DNA from 4 places in the Pseudomonas sp. YJ42 genome. Region 1 is predicted to be linked to each of the others. Evidence: predicted binding sites of a transcription regulator. Region 1 holds the regulator's gene; each other region holds the start of a gene.
The links. Region 1 encodes FliA, which starts transcription of late flagellar genes. Its sites were predicted from a motif close to CTAAAGTTTNNNNNNNNNNNGCCGNTAA; they were not measured.
Positions count from the first base shown of each region.

Region 2: the regulator FliA is predicted to act here: its motif matches at 601-628, upstream of ACL0K2_RS11420 (methyl-accepting chemotaxis protein).
Region 3: the regulator FliA is predicted to act here: its motif matches at 2,205-2,232, upstream of ACL0K2_RS07805 (methyl-accepting chemotaxis protein).
Region 4: the regulator FliA is predicted to act here: its motif matches at 2,237-2,264, upstream of ACL0K2_RS06325 (methyl-accepting chemotaxis protein).

Region 1 is NZ_CP178378.1:1,277,011-1,280,526, reverse strand. It holds gene flhF (flagellar biosynthesis protein FlhF) at 1-283, shown strand, start outside; gene fleN (flagellar synthesis regulator FleN) at 375-1,202, shown strand; gene fliA (RNA polymerase sigma factor FliA) at 1,199-1,945, shown strand; gene ACL0K2_RS05605 (chemotaxis response regulator CheY) at 2,064-2,438, shown strand; gene ACL0K2_RS05600 (protein phosphatase CheZ) at 2,462-3,256, shown strand; gene ACL0K2_RS05595 (chemotaxis protein CheA) at 3,269-3,516, shown strand, end outside.
Region 2 is NZ_CP178378.1:2,506,765-2,510,280, reverse strand. It holds gene ACL0K2_RS11425 (3-hydroxyacyl-CoA dehydrogenase) at 1-564, shown strand, start outside; gene ACL0K2_RS11420 (methyl-accepting chemotaxis protein) at 777-2,345, shown strand; gene ACL0K2_RS11415 (DUF962 domain-containing protein) at 2,466-2,990, shown strand; gene ACL0K2_RS11410 (hypothetical protein) at 2,995-3,516, opposite strand, start outside.
Region 3 is NZ_CP178378.1:1,745,192-1,748,707, forward strand. It holds gene ACL0K2_RS07805 (methyl-accepting chemotaxis protein) at 196-2,127, opposite strand; gene ACL0K2_RS07810 (substrate-binding periplasmic protein) at 2,405-3,223, opposite strand; gene ACL0K2_RS07815 (TetR/AcrR family transcriptional regulator) at 3,474-3,516, shown strand, end outside.
Region 4 is NZ_CP178378.1:1,432,167-1,435,682, reverse strand. It holds gene ACL0K2_RS06330 (sugar transporter) at 1-771, shown strand, start outside; gene ACL0K2_RS06325 (methyl-accepting chemotaxis protein) at 891-2,204, opposite strand; gene ACL0K2_RS06320 (septal ring lytic transglycosylase RlpA family protein) at 2,327-2,743, opposite strand; gene ACL0K2_RS06315 (TonB-dependent siderophore receptor) at 2,913-3,516, shown strand, end outside.

The DNA.
Region 1 (3,516 bases):
GACCTGGCACCACTACCGCCGTTGCGGGCTGGCGGGCTGTATTCTGACTAAACTGGATGAAGCCGGGAGCCTGGGTGATGTGCTTGGTCTGACCATCAGCCAGCATCTGCCCATCGCCTACCTCGCCGACGGGCCGCGTATCCCCGATGATCTGCACCTGCCGCGTAGCCACCAGCTGGTTAGCCGTGCAGTGAGTCTGCAATCCGAAGACAATCCCAGCGAGGAAACCATGGCCGACATGTTCTCCGGTCTGTACAACGGTTCTTCACGGAAGGTCGGGTGAACGCTTTGCTCCGTGACACATACAAAGATGGCGCGTTCGGGCTGAACGCATCGATGGCCCAAGGGCTCCAGCAAGAGATAGGCGTGTGAAAATGGGTATTCATCCCGTACAGGTTATTGCAGTGACTGGCGGCAAGGGTGGCGTCGGCAAGACCAACGTGTCGGTCAATCTGTCGCTGGCCCTGGCCGAACTCGGTCGCCGAGTGGTGTTGCTCGACGCCGACCTTGGACTGGCCAATGTCGACGTACTGCTGGGTTTGACCACCAAGCGCACCCTGGCAGACGTCATTGCCGGCGAGTGCGATCTGCGTGACGTAATGATTCAAGGGCCGGGCGGCATCCGTGTCGTACCCGCGGCCTCCGGCACTCAGAGCATGGTGCAGTTGTCTACTCTGCAACATTCGGGGTTGATTCAGGCGTTCAGCGAAATCGGCAACGATATCGACGTGCTGATCATCGACACCGCGGCGGGTATCGGTGACGGCGTAGTGAGCTTCGTGCGTGCCGCGCAAGAAGTGTTGTTGGTGGTGACCGACGAACCCACTTCGATCACCGATGCCTACGCGCTGATCAAGCTCCTCAATCGCGACTACGGGATCAGCCGCTTCCGTGTGCTGGCGAACATGGCGCACGCGCCGCAGGAAGGCCGCAATCTGTTTGCGAAGCTGACCAAGGTGACCGAGCGCTTCCTTGATGTAGCGTTGCAGTACGTCGGCGCCATTCCTTATGACGAGGCGGTGCGCAAGGCAGTACAGAAGCAGCGCGCCGTGTACGAGGCTTATCCGCGAGCCAAGTGCTCGCTGGCCTTCAAGGCCATCGCGCAGAAAGTGGACACCTGGCCGCTGCCGGCATCGCCACGTGGTCATTTGGAATTCTTTGTGGAGCGCCTGGTCAGGCCCGCCGCAGAGCCTCATGAATAACAGCGGCTGGACTCGGTATGTATAACAGCAAAGCTCAGGCTAAAGATTCGCAGTATCAGCTCATCGATCAGTACGCGCCGTTGGTCAAGCGCATCGCCTATCACCTCCTGGCGCGTTTGCCGGCGAGCGTGCAGGTTGATGATCTGATGCAGGCCGGGATGATCGGTTTGCTGGAAGCGTCAAAAAAATACGATGCGGGCAAGGGCGCGAGTTTCGAGACCTATGCCGGCATTCGCATCCGCGGCGCCATGCTCGATGAGGTCCGTAAGGGTGACTGGGCGCCGCGCTCAGTGCATCGCAACTCTCGTATGGTCAGCGAGGCGATCCGGGCAATCGAAGCCAGAACGGGCCGAGATGCTAAAGATCAGGACGTTGCGGCCGAACTTAAATTGAGTCTCGATGAGTACTACGGCATTCTGGGCGACACCCTGGGCAGCCGCCTGTTCAGCTTCGATGATCTGTTGCAGGAAGGCGAGCATGGGGAGTTCGAGGAGGATGCTGCCAGCACCCATCCGGAACCGTCCCGCGATCTTGAAGACGAGCGTTTTCAACAGGCGCTGGCCGAGGCCATCGGCAACTTGCCCGAACGTGAGAAGCTGGTGCTTTCGCTGTATTACGACGAAGAGTTGAATTTGAAGGAAATCGGCCAGGTGCTGGGCGTCAGTGAATCGCGGGTGAGTCAGCTGCACAGTCAGTGCGCGGCACGTCTGCGGGCTCGCCTCGGCGAGTGGCGCGCCCGCTGACGGGCGGTTCGCAAAACAGTATTAGAGGCCGCTTACGAGCTTCATTCATGAGGCCCGCAACAGACCGTGAGCCGGTTCTGGGATTTCGGGATTTACGGAGGTGTACTTGGACAAGAACATGAAAATCCTCATCGTCGATGACTTTTCGACCATGAGACGGATCATCAAGAACCTCTTGCGCGATCTGGGCTTTACCAACACCGCTGAAGCGGACGACGGCACCACCGCGTTGCCGATGCTGAAAAGCGGCAGTTTCGACTTCCTCGTCACGGACTGGAACATGCCCGGTATGAGCGGCATCGATCTGCTGCGCGCCGTGCGCGCCGACGAGCGCCTGAAGCATCTGCCGGTGCTGATGGTCACCGCCGAGGCGAAGCGCGATCAGATCATCGAGGCCGCGCAGGCGGGCGTAAACGGTTACGTGGTCAAGCCATTCACGGCCCAAGTGCTCAAAGAGAAGATTGAAAAGATCTTCGAGCGCGTCAACGGCTGAAGCAGTAACGCCGCGAGGGCACTATGACGCAAGCAGATCAAAGCCTGGCAGAGTTCGAAGCGACTCTGAAGGCTCACGCACCTCAATTGATCGAAAGTCTGCAGCAGGGCCGCTTCGACGAAGCGACGCAGATGTTCAACGAGCTCAACCAGGCCCGCAATCATGGGCTCTATCTGGAAGTCGGCAAGCTCACCCGCGAGCTGCATAACGCCATCGTCAAGCTTGAAATGGACACCTGTGCCACGGGCGGTGACCCGTCACCGATCACCGATGCCACCGATCGGCTTTCCTATGTGGTGGAGATGACCGAAAAAGCGGCCAATCGCACGATGGACCTGGTCGAAGAATCCGCTCCGCTGGTGAATTACGTCAGTTACGAAGCGCAGAGCCTGACCGCCGATTGGCAGCGCTTCATGCGCCGCGAGATGAATGCCGAGCAGTTCAGAGATCTGGTTCGGCGTATTGACCAGTATCTGCAGCGCTCGATGAACGACAGCAGCCAGCTGTCGCAGAATCTCAGCGAAATCATGCTGGCCCAGGATTTTCAGGATCTGACCGGTCAGGTGATCAAGCGGGTGACGCGGCTGATCACCGAACTCGAAAGCAACCTGCTCAATCTCGTGCTGATGGCCGGACAGGTCGACCGCGTAGCGGGCATCCAGCATGACCGCGAAGCGATGCGCGCCGAGCAAGAAAAGAAAAAACACGAAAAAGAGCCTTCCAATGGTGAAGGTCCGCAGATGCATGCCGATATACGTGAGGATGTCGTATCCGGGCAGGACGATGTCGATGATCTGCTTTCGAGCCTGGGCTTTTAGGGGAAGGTGAATATGAGCTTCGACGCCGATGAAGAAATCCTCCAGGACTTCCTGGTAGAGGCCGGCGAGATTCTCGAACTATTGTCAGAGCAACTGGTGGAGCTGGAAAGCAGCCCCGATGATACAGCCTTGCTCAATGCGATTTTTCGCGGGTTCCATACGGTCAAAGGCGGTGCCGGTTTTCTCCAGCTGCATGAGCTGGTGGAATGCTGCCACATCGCGGAAAACGTCTTCGACATCCTGCGCAAGGGTGAGCGTCG
Region 2 (3,516 bases), 1.2 Mb from region 1:
TCGATACTGCAGCAGGCCGGTGCGCTGCTTGAAGAGGGCGCCGAACCGTCGAGCCAAGCGATCTGTCTGATCACTCCACTGGGTGAGGATGCCAGCAACTGCATCGAGCGCCTGGCGCTGCCGGCGGTGCGCACCATCGCCCTGGACCTGTTCAGTGACCTCGACAAACGCCGCGTGCTGATGCGCCAGCCCGCGCTGGATCCGGCGCTTGAGGCCCAGGCGCGCCAGGCGCTGGGAGCCGATGGGGTGCCGGTCGAGGTGATCAACGATTCTCCAGGCTTCGTCAGCCAGAGAATCGTCGCCAGCATCGTCAACCTTGGCTGTGAGATCGCACAAAAGGGCATTGCCTCGCCAGAGACCCTCGACCGCGCCGTGACGCTTGCGCTCGGCTATCCGAAGGGCCCGCTGGGGTTCGCCGATTATTACAACCCCGCTCGAATTCTCAACATTCTGGAAGGCATGCAAACCTGCTACGGCCATGAGCCTCGCTATCGCCCCAGCCCCTGGCTGCGGCGACGGGTGCAGCTCGGGCTGCCGCTGACGGCGCCGGATGCGTCGCGCTGAGGCGAAGCGAGCCTGGTATCAGCAGCGTCAGCGCGATTGAAGATTGGCGGTATACGGCCGTTAACCCGGTAAACCCGGCCTTCCGGGCGATAAAAAACGCTTGCACATCGTTTTTATCGCCCGGTAAAAGCCGTTTGCCACCAAGGAACAATGTTCATGGGTGGCAGAGGTGGTACAACACCTTTTTATCGGATGAAAACAAGAGGCCACCGATGCGCCCTTCCTTCCGCCTTCACCCCAAGGCCTGCCTGCTGCACGCAGCCGCCTTGCTGGGGCTGTTGTTGTTTCATGACTGGATGGGACTGCCGTTCTATCTGACCGTGATCTCGATCATGCTGCTCGCTCTGTGGCCCTGGCTAGGTCCATGGCGTGCCGGTAGCACCGCCCCCGCTTCGGTCGATACCGGCCTGCAGAGCTCCGCCGCGCTGAGCAAGAGCCTTTCTCGTCATACCTGTCACAACGCACTATCGGCCGCGCAAGTATCGTTTAGCGCCGAGCAGTTGGCCGCGCGCCTGCAGTCGCAGCTGACAGCGATCAGTGAGGTTGCCAATGGCGCAGAAGCGATGACTGCGACCGAGCAGGGCAGTGCCTCCCGGGCCCGCCAGGCGCTGGAAGCCGCGGAAGCCGTCCGCCGTAGCAGCGACAGCGGGCGCGCCGAGCTGCAGCATGCAATCGAGCGTATGCAGGCGCTCAGCGCGCAGACCCAAGCCAGTCGTGAGCTGCTCGACGGGCTCTCGGCGCGCACTGAAGAAATACGACGAATCACCGATGTGATCCAGTCCATCGCCAACCAGACCAACCTGCTTGCGCTCAACGCCGCGATCGAGGCTGCGCGTGCCGGAGAGGCTGGACGCGGCTTTGCGGTGGTAGCCGACGAGGTGCGCAACCTCGCTGGGCGTACCAGCAGTGCCACCGACGAAGTCGGGCGGATGGTCAGCGATATCCGTGAACAGAGCGGGGCGGTGGTGAGCCACATCCAGAAACAGGCAAGCGAACTCGACGAAGCCGCGGCGCAGATCGCCGGTACCGGGACCCAGCTCAGCGGTATCGCCGACCTGGCCGGCAATGTCGAAACCCAGGTGGCGGAAATCACCTCCGGCACGGCCAATAACCATGAGCGGCTCGCACAGCTGTTCGTGGCGCTGGACCAACTGCGCGGAGACGCGCTGGAGAGCGAAGCTCAGACTCGCCAGCTGGAACAGGCGGCAGAAGCTCTCGTCGGTCAGGCAGAAGCCGTTAGCGAGCAGCTCGCCGAAGTGCAGCTCGATGATTATCACCAGAGCATCTTTGACCTGGCGCGTGAAGGCGCAGCCGCCATCGGTGCGCGTTTCGAGGCTGATCTGCAAGCCGGACGGCTCACGCTCGATGACCTTTTCGATCGCAATTACCAGGCGCAGCCGGGGACCAATCCGGTTCGCTACAGCACCCGCTTCGACCGCTATGCCGACGAAGTCCTGCCGGCGATTCAGGAGCCACTGCTCGAGCGTAACGATGCGCTGGTCTATGCCATCGCGACTACACCGGACGGCTACGTACCGACCCACAACCGCGCCTTCAGTCAGCCCCCGGTTGGCGACCCGGAGATCGATAAGGTCAAGAGTCGCAGCAAGCGGCTGTTCAATGACCGCACCGGTGGGCGCTGCGGCAGCCACCAGCGCAAGGTGCTACTGCAGACCTACAGCCGCGACACCGGTGAGCTGATGCATGACCTGTCGGTGCCGATCATGGTGGGCAACCGTCATTGGGGTGGCCTGCGATTGGGCTACCGCCCCGAGCCCTAGCGGGTTAATGGTGTGTTGGCACAAGCGCCTTGGCCTTTGGCAGCCATCTACCATAGGCGGCCCCCCTACAGATCGACAGGCTGGCTAAGCTTGCAGCACAAGGCCTTCCGGAGCGCACCCATGAAAACCCTGACTGATCACCTGGCGCAGTACGCCGCTTATCACCGTGATCCGCGCAATCTGCTCACGCATTTCATCGGCATCCCGATGATCGTGCTGGCCGTCGCGGTCCTGCTGTCGCGACCCGGCGTGGAGGTTTCCGGGCTTTGGTTGAGTCCGGTTGCTGCGGTTGCAGTGGGCGCCACCTTGTTCTATCTGCTGTTGGACTTACGCTTCGGCGTACTCATGGGGGCCCTGCTATTACTTTGCGTCTGGATCGGCGCGCAGCTGGCGCAGGCGTCGACGACGCTTTGGCTGAGCGCGGGGATCGGGTTGTTCGTGGTGGGTTGGATCTTCCAGTTCGTCGGGCATTACTTCGAAGGGCGCAAGCCGGCGTTCGTCGATGATCTGAGCGGGTTGATCATCGGGCCATTGTTCGTCGCGGCTGAACTGGGTTTCATGCTCGGCCTGCGTGAGCCGCTGCGTCAGGCCATCGAGGCCCGGGTCGGGCCGGTACGGCTGCGCCAGCGCCCGATCGGCGCCTGAACGTTTAATCCGGCGCGAGCGCCATCCATTGATCGCTGAGGCTGCGGGCATGGCGATCAACCATGATCGGCGCAAAGGCCCGGCCCGAGGCCGTGTTGAAACTGTTGTTGCCACTGTTCATGTCTTCGAGCGCCACCTTGAGAAAATCCCAGCGGGTTTTCAGCTTGGCGATAGCCGGATTCGACTGGCCGTCCAAGGCGGCGAGCTGCTTGTCGATCGAGGGCACCAGGAGCCGTTCATCCTGGCCGAGGTAAGTGTCCGGTTGCTCCCGGGCGGTTTCGAAGGAGCCGACGTAGGCACGGCTCAGGTACTGAACGGTTAGGTATTCCACCTTGGCGGGCAGTTCGGCGCGGACATCGGCGCCCTGCTGGCTGCGCACCGCCGTCAGGAAGTCGCGCAGCGCCTTGCTCATGTGCAACGGCCAGCCCCAGGGCACATCGTCTTCTTCGTAACCGAAGCCTGCTCCCTCGCGCAGTGTGGCCTGCAAGGCCTGATGCAGTTCGCGCAGTTCGTTGCTGGCGCCGGG
Region 3 (3,516 bases), 470 kb from region 1:
GCGTGGGTCGCCTTGGACGGTCCCGTACTCGGCAAACCTGAGCAGAGATCGGTCCGCCATCGAATCCGGAAGCCCCGATACAACCATCTGATGGTGACTAGCCTCGCTCGCTCCAGAACAGGTGAGCCCGCCTCGCTCCCGGCGGATCTTGCACCTGCCTTTGAGATCAATCGCCTCGTTTACCCGCGCCCTTCATCACAACTTGAAGCTGCCCATCTGCCGGCTCAGATCGTCCGCCAGGCGGCTCAGTGCCTGACAGTCCTCGCGGCAGCCCTGCACGTCGCTGGCGGTCGCCTGGGCGAGATCGGCGATGCCCTGGACGTTGTGGGTGATTTCTTCGGTGACGCTGCTCTGCTCTTCGGTCGCCGCGGCGACCTGAGCATTCATGCCGCTGATCGCTTCGACCTGCTCCGTGATGGCATTCAGCGACTGGCCGGTACGCTGGCTGGCCTGAACACCGGTACCAGTGGCAGCCTGTCCTGCGTGCATCGAATTGACCGCGGTCTCCGCGCCGCTCTTGAGCCCCAGAATCATCTGCTGGATCTCGTCGGTCGACGCCTGGGTACGGCTAGCCAGGGTTCTCACCTCATCGGCGACCACCGCGAAGCCCCGACCCATCTCTCCGGCACGTGCGGCCTCGATGGCGGCATTGAGGGCGAGCAGATTGGTCTGTTCGGAAATGCTGCGGATCACCGCGAGCACCTTGTCGATAGACGCGACCTGCTGCGCGAGGTCGGTCACCGATTCGGCGGCGTGACCGATCTCTCCGGACATTTTCTCGATGTGTGCGATGGAGTCCCCCACCACCTGGCCCGCCTGCACCGCTTCGTCACGCGCGTCCTTGGAGGCCTGCGCGGCGCTGCTGGCGTTGCGGGCGATCTCCTGGACCGTCAAGCCCATCTCATGCACCGCAGTTGCCACCATATCCGTCATCTCGTGCTGGCGCCCGGCGCGGGTGGCGGTGTTATCGACCACTTCCGCCACCTGCCCGACCGCAACGCGCAACTGTTGGCTGGTATTCAGTACGTCACCGATGAGGCCCCGCAGGCTGCCGATGAAGCGATTGAAACCGCGCGCCAGATCACCCAGCTCGTCAGCCCGGCTCTCGTCGAGGCGGCGAGTCAGGTCGCCGCCGCCACCGCCGATTTCCACCAGCGCCGAGGTCACCTGGCGGATCGGTCGAACCAGCCCACGGGCCAGCAACACCACGAGCCCCAGGAAGAACAACGCGATACAGGCCGCGATCAGGCTGATGGTCCACAAGGTGCGTCGTGCTTCAGCGAAGATTTCGGCTTCCGGCACCGTGCTGACCAGGATCCAGTTCAGGCTGTCCAGCGGTTGCGCCAGTGCCAGAAAAGCTTCGCCCTCATGCTCGAATCTCACCGTCGTTTGCTCGCCCGCCAGCAGGCGACGCGCCGCATCATCGCCGGTCAGCGCCTTCAGTTCGGTGCGATCGTTATGCTCGGTACGGGGATGAACCTTGACCCGTCCGCTCGCATCGATCAGGTACACCTCGCCTCGCTCACCGAAGCGAAAGTTGCTGATCAGCTCGGACATGCTTTTCAGGCTGTAGCCCAGCCCGGCAACGCCCAGGGTCTTGCCGCCGGCCGTGATGCGCTGGTTGATGAACAGCGTGGGTAGCCGCGAGGTCTTGTCGATGTCGATCTCGAAGCGGCGGTTTATGTCGCTGTCGAGCAGGCTGTAGAACCAGCCATCGCCCGGCGCACTGCGTTGCAAGGTGCGTGAAAGACCGGTCTCGGAATAATAGTTGCCGCTTTCCAGCACCGCGATGGAGGCCGTCAACGCTTGCTCCTGGGTTTTCACCCCCTGCAGGTAGCGCCCCATCGCCGCCGCCTGATCCGGGCTCTCGCCATCGCGAAGCCACTCCTGCACCAGGCTGTTACCCGCGATCCCGGCGGTGGCGGTTATCGGCGCCATCAACGTGCGCTCGATATCGTTGCGAATCGCGGTGATGTTGGCAGGCAGGGCCTGGCCAACCAGATAGCGTTCGGCCAAACCATTCAGTGCGGATGAATAAATCAGGATGACGATCAGGAGGCTGGTGAGTAACGCAGCCCCCATGCTGACAATCAACTGCCACTGGATACTGCGTTTCATGAAAGACATGTGACGACCTCTGGCGGGAACTACGTATACATTTATTCGTCTTTTCGTATACGCCATTTATGCATGGCGTCATTCGTCTATCGGTACGGCCATGACAAACTTGATAACCGTTCGGCGGCGGCGTTGATTGGCCGGTAGCACCGCGCCTGGCGGTCGACATCGCTATCCCGTTCGCTATCGCGCCTCATGGCGTGATGGCTCGCCAACCTTGCGTAGCCCCAGCAACCACAGGCTAATGCATACGCGCGACCTGCCTACGGCTGCCGACGAACCTCTATCAATCACCGCTCGCGTGCTTGAGCTTCTGCCGCTCGAGAAAATCGACTTTCCATTGCTCCATACCGATGTATTCCGAAGACAGGTTCGCCTCGACCTGATGCCGTGTCTTGAGCGCGGCGACGGCAGACGACTGATCAGCGAGGTAGCGGTCGAAGCGCTCGACCAGTTCAGGATGATCGAGCGTGGAGAGATTGAAGGTGCTGCGGGTATGCGGTAGCGCGGGTTCGAATACCAGAGCGCCCGGCTTCGCACGCACATTGTTCAGGTAGTGCGCCGCGACCACCACATTGTAGTAGGCGCCGTCGCTGTCCTTGAGCAGGGCCTGGCGCACCATGCGCGGCAGATCCGGGCTGCTGACCAGGAGGATCTGCCCGGCCGCGACCCGATCTTCGTAGCCCCAGGGTGTCCAACCGTCGACCACCGCCAGCCGCTTGAGCTCGTCGACCCCAAGCCCTGCGCGTCGAGGAGCCACCATCACCCCATCGATATACTTGACCACTGCCTGGCTGTAATGCAGCCGGTAGCCGCGCTTGGCGGCTGCGGACCAGTTGGGGTTATCCGGATACTTGGCATCGATGCGACCAGCGAGCAGCGCGGGTAGTAATTCCTCGACCGGTAGAACCTTGTAGACCAGTCGCACTCCGCTGTGCGCGGCAAAGCTGTCCAGAAGCTCGCGAGCGAAGCCCCGATAATTGCCGTGCGCATCGCCGTCATAGTGCGGCATGAAAGCCGCCTGCTCGACACCGACTACATAAGTCTGCTCGGCGAGCACGGGTGCCGACAGCGCCAGCAAGGCGATCGCAAGAATCGTTTTCATGGGAGCTCCTTGTTGAGTTGGACGACCCGCTCGGCAGCCGGCAGCTGTCCTGTAATCGATTAAACGCAGGACATGACGAGTCGAACTGATGGCACGACAGTATCAGAAGCCTTTGATATATGTATACAAAACATCATGAAATTTGTTCACATAAAATCCCGCCAGCGCAGCGACTTGAGGCCATTCGGAAGCCAGTGCTAGCATGCCGCGGCAGGCCACCAGGCTGGTGGTTGTGAATCGAACAGGTCTTATGTCCAGTATCCGCGAGCGCAACAAAGAACTGATCCTGCGCG
Region 4 (3,516 bases), 160 kb from region 1:
TTGCTCGCGACAGGCAGTGCGCTGGCCATGGTGCTGGGCATCCCGCTGGGGCGTGTGGTCGGGGAGATGCTGGGCTGGCGGACCACCTTTCTCGCTATCGCGATCATCGCCAGCCTCGTGGTGATTTGCCTGGCGCGCACGCTGCCACTGCTGCCGAGCCAGAACTCCGGTTCGCTGCGCAGCCTGCCGGTGCTGTTCCGCCGCCCGGCGCTGGTCGCCACCTATGTGCTGACGGCCCTGGTCATCACTGCGCAGTTCACCGCGTACACCTACATCGAACCCTTCGCTCAGACCATCGCTCACCTGAGCGGCGACATGACCACGGCGCTGCTGTTGCTCTTCGGGGGTGCCGGTATCCTCGGCTCGATGCTGTTCAGCCGATACAGCACGCGTTATCCGAAGGGGTTCCTGATCGCGGCGATATCGGTCATGGCAACCTGCTTGCTGCTGTTGCTGCCCGCTGCGCGTGACAGCTCGCTGCTCGGGGCGCTGGTGGTGGTGTGGGGTATCGCCGGCATGTGCTTCGGCCTTGGCCTGCAGGCGAAGGTGCTGAACCTGGCGTCGGATGCGACGGACGTGGCCATGGCGATGTTTTCGGGTATCTACAACATTGGCATAGGCGCAGGCGCCCTGATGGGCAGTCTGGTGGTGCGTCAGCTGGGCCTGGCGAATGTGGGAATGGTCGGCGGGTTGCTGGCGCTGGCGGGCGTGGTGCTCTGCTGTTTCGCCGCCTATCGCTTCGCGCGGCCGGTGGAAACGGCGGTCGGCTGAGGCGTCAGCTCGCGCGGGGTGCCGAGCGAGGCGGTCCCCGGCAGGCCTTGGCCGCCTCGGGCTAGCAGAACGCCGGCCCTGCTCGAGTGCAGGGCCGGCGGCTTGGGGTGCGGGTGGCGTCAGTTCAGTTCGTTGGCGAAGCGACCGACCGCGCTGACGACCTGTTTGGCGCCGTCCTGGATCTCGACGATCACGGCACCGGCCTGGTTGGCCAGTGACAGCCCTTCGGCCGCCTGTTCCCGGCTGTTGGCCATCTCCCGCACGGCGTCGTCGACCAGGGTCTGGTTCTTCTGCACCACGGCGACGATCTCTTCGGTGGCTGCGCTGGTCCGGCCCGCCAGCTGGCGAACTTCGTCGGCCACGACCGCGAAGCCCCGGCCCTGTTCGCCGGCGCGTGCCGCTTCGATGGCCGCATTGAGCGCGAGCAGGTTGGTCTGCGCGGCGATGCCGCCGATGGTCTGGACGATCGAACTGATCAGCAACGATTGCTGGCCCAGGGCTTCGATACCCTGGGTGGCCGATTCCACCTCCGCCGCGATGCGCTGCATGGTCGCTACTGTGTCCTTGACCACGACAGCACCGCGTTCGGCACGGGTGTCGGTCTGCCGGGAGACGTCATAGGCGATACTGGCCGCCTCACGCACTTCTTCCTCACGCGCCACCTGATCAGTTACCACGCTGGCGAACTTGACCACCTTGCAAAGCTTGCCCTCGGCATCGAATACCGGGTTGTAGGTCGCTTCCAGCCAGAGGTCGCGCCCATGGCTGTCGATACGCTTGAAGCGGTCGGCGACGAACTCGCCGCGATTGAGGGTTTCCCAGAACGCCCTGTACTGCGTGGACGAGGCCTCTTCCTGGGTGCAGAACATGCGGTGGTGCTTGCCGACGATCTGCTGGAGCGAATAGCCGGTGCCCTTCAGGAATTGCTCGTTCGCGGTCACGATTGTGCCGTCCAAGTTGAACTGAATGACCGCGGTCGAGCGTAGCAGGGCCTTGATGAAGGCTTCGTTCTCCTTGGCCAGCTGCAGCTCTCGCGTCACTTCGCGGGCGAAGCCGCTCATGTGCTGCAGCCCACCCTTCGCGTCGCGGATCGGATACCACTCGATGTGCAGCCAGACGAGGTTGCCGTTGCCGCCCAGGAAACGATAGTTGTCGCTGATGGGTTCCATCCGGGACACGGCGCTGGTGAAACTCTTGAAACAGGACAGGTTCCTCACATAAGCCGGCACGATGTCGGTCATGACCCGGCCCTGCAGCTGACTCACGGGGTAGCCGAGGGTCTGCGCGAAGCGCTGGTTCATGGCCATCATGCGGAAATCGCGATCGAGCGTGATGGTGAGCTTGGTGGCCTCCATCTGCTCGCGCAGCTGACGTAGCTGCAGCAGCTCCGCGGATTGTTCTTCGAGTTGTTTTTTGAGATGGCCGTTGAACATGTGGCACCGAAAGGTGAGTTGGTGTGCCAGCTCTATCGGCGCTGCCTCCGGGTTCTTGATGCAGCTCGTCCGCGGCCAGCGGCAAGCGGTCGTTCAGCTTGCCTCCGCCATGGTCGCTCTGCTCAGTCAGCCCGTTCGAGTCGAACTCGGATCACCCCGGCGCGGGTGCTGGCGATGCGCTGGAATGCCGCTTTGGAGAGGTCGATGACGCGTCCGCGGACATAGGGGCCGCGGTCATTGATGCGCACCACGACGCTCTTACCATTGCGGGCGTTGACCACCCGGACTTTGGTTCCGAACGGCAGGGTACGGTGGGCGGCCGTCAGCGCACCCTGGTCGAAGCGCTCGCCGCTGGCTGTGAGCTTGTTGTGGTGCTGACTGCCGTAGTACGACGCCTTTCCCGAGCCGATTTGCTCGCCCGCAGGCGATGGTGGCGCGGGACTGGGGACGGATCCAGGCTCCGGGGTCGGCGTCGCGCAGCCTGCGAGCGCAGCGACCAGTGACAGGGTGATGATCCAGCGAGCTGATCCGTTAAGCATGTTCAGTCCTTGGTTTGCCGGCGGGACCAGGCAGGCGTGCCATCCGACGATGTCGAGATTGAGATCACGTCCGGCTCCCACTCAGGCTCTTTATAAGAATTATTCTCGAATGCGAGCCGTGTGCGTTTGGTGGTGGTAAATTGCGAATCCTTCTCATCGCCAACAGGGTTTGTCCGTGCATTCTCCGCTTCCGCGCCACACCGGCGCGCACATTTCGCGCTGCCTGCTACTGTCCTTTTCCCTCAGCCCGCTGGAACTCGCCATCGGCGCTGAACAGCAGACAACAGTATTGCCCGAAGTTCAAATCGTCGGCGCGCCTGTCGAATCGGACCTGGGCTACGGGGCGCGGCAAGTCAGCAGTGCGAGCAAGGGGAGTGTGCCGATCCGTGAGGAGGCGCAAACGGTTAACGTGGTGACGCCGCAAGTCATCGACGACTTCGCTGTGCGATCGCTGGACGATGCGATGAAGTTCGTCAGTGGGGTAAGCCAGAGCAATACCCTGGGCAACACCAAGGATGCGTTCATCAAGCGCGGTTTCGGCACCAACGCCGATGGCTCGTTTCTACGCGACGGTATCCGCTCCAGCCTGTCGCGCAACTTCAGCGCCACCACCGAGCGCGTTGAGGTGCTCAAGGGCCCAGCTTCGCTGCTTTATGGCGCGCTCGATCCGGGCGGGTTGATCAATGTGATCAGCAAACAGCCTCGCTACAGCCAAAGCACTACGCTGGGCGGCTCGCTGTACAGCGAGGATGGCGGCAGCGTCTCTATCGATA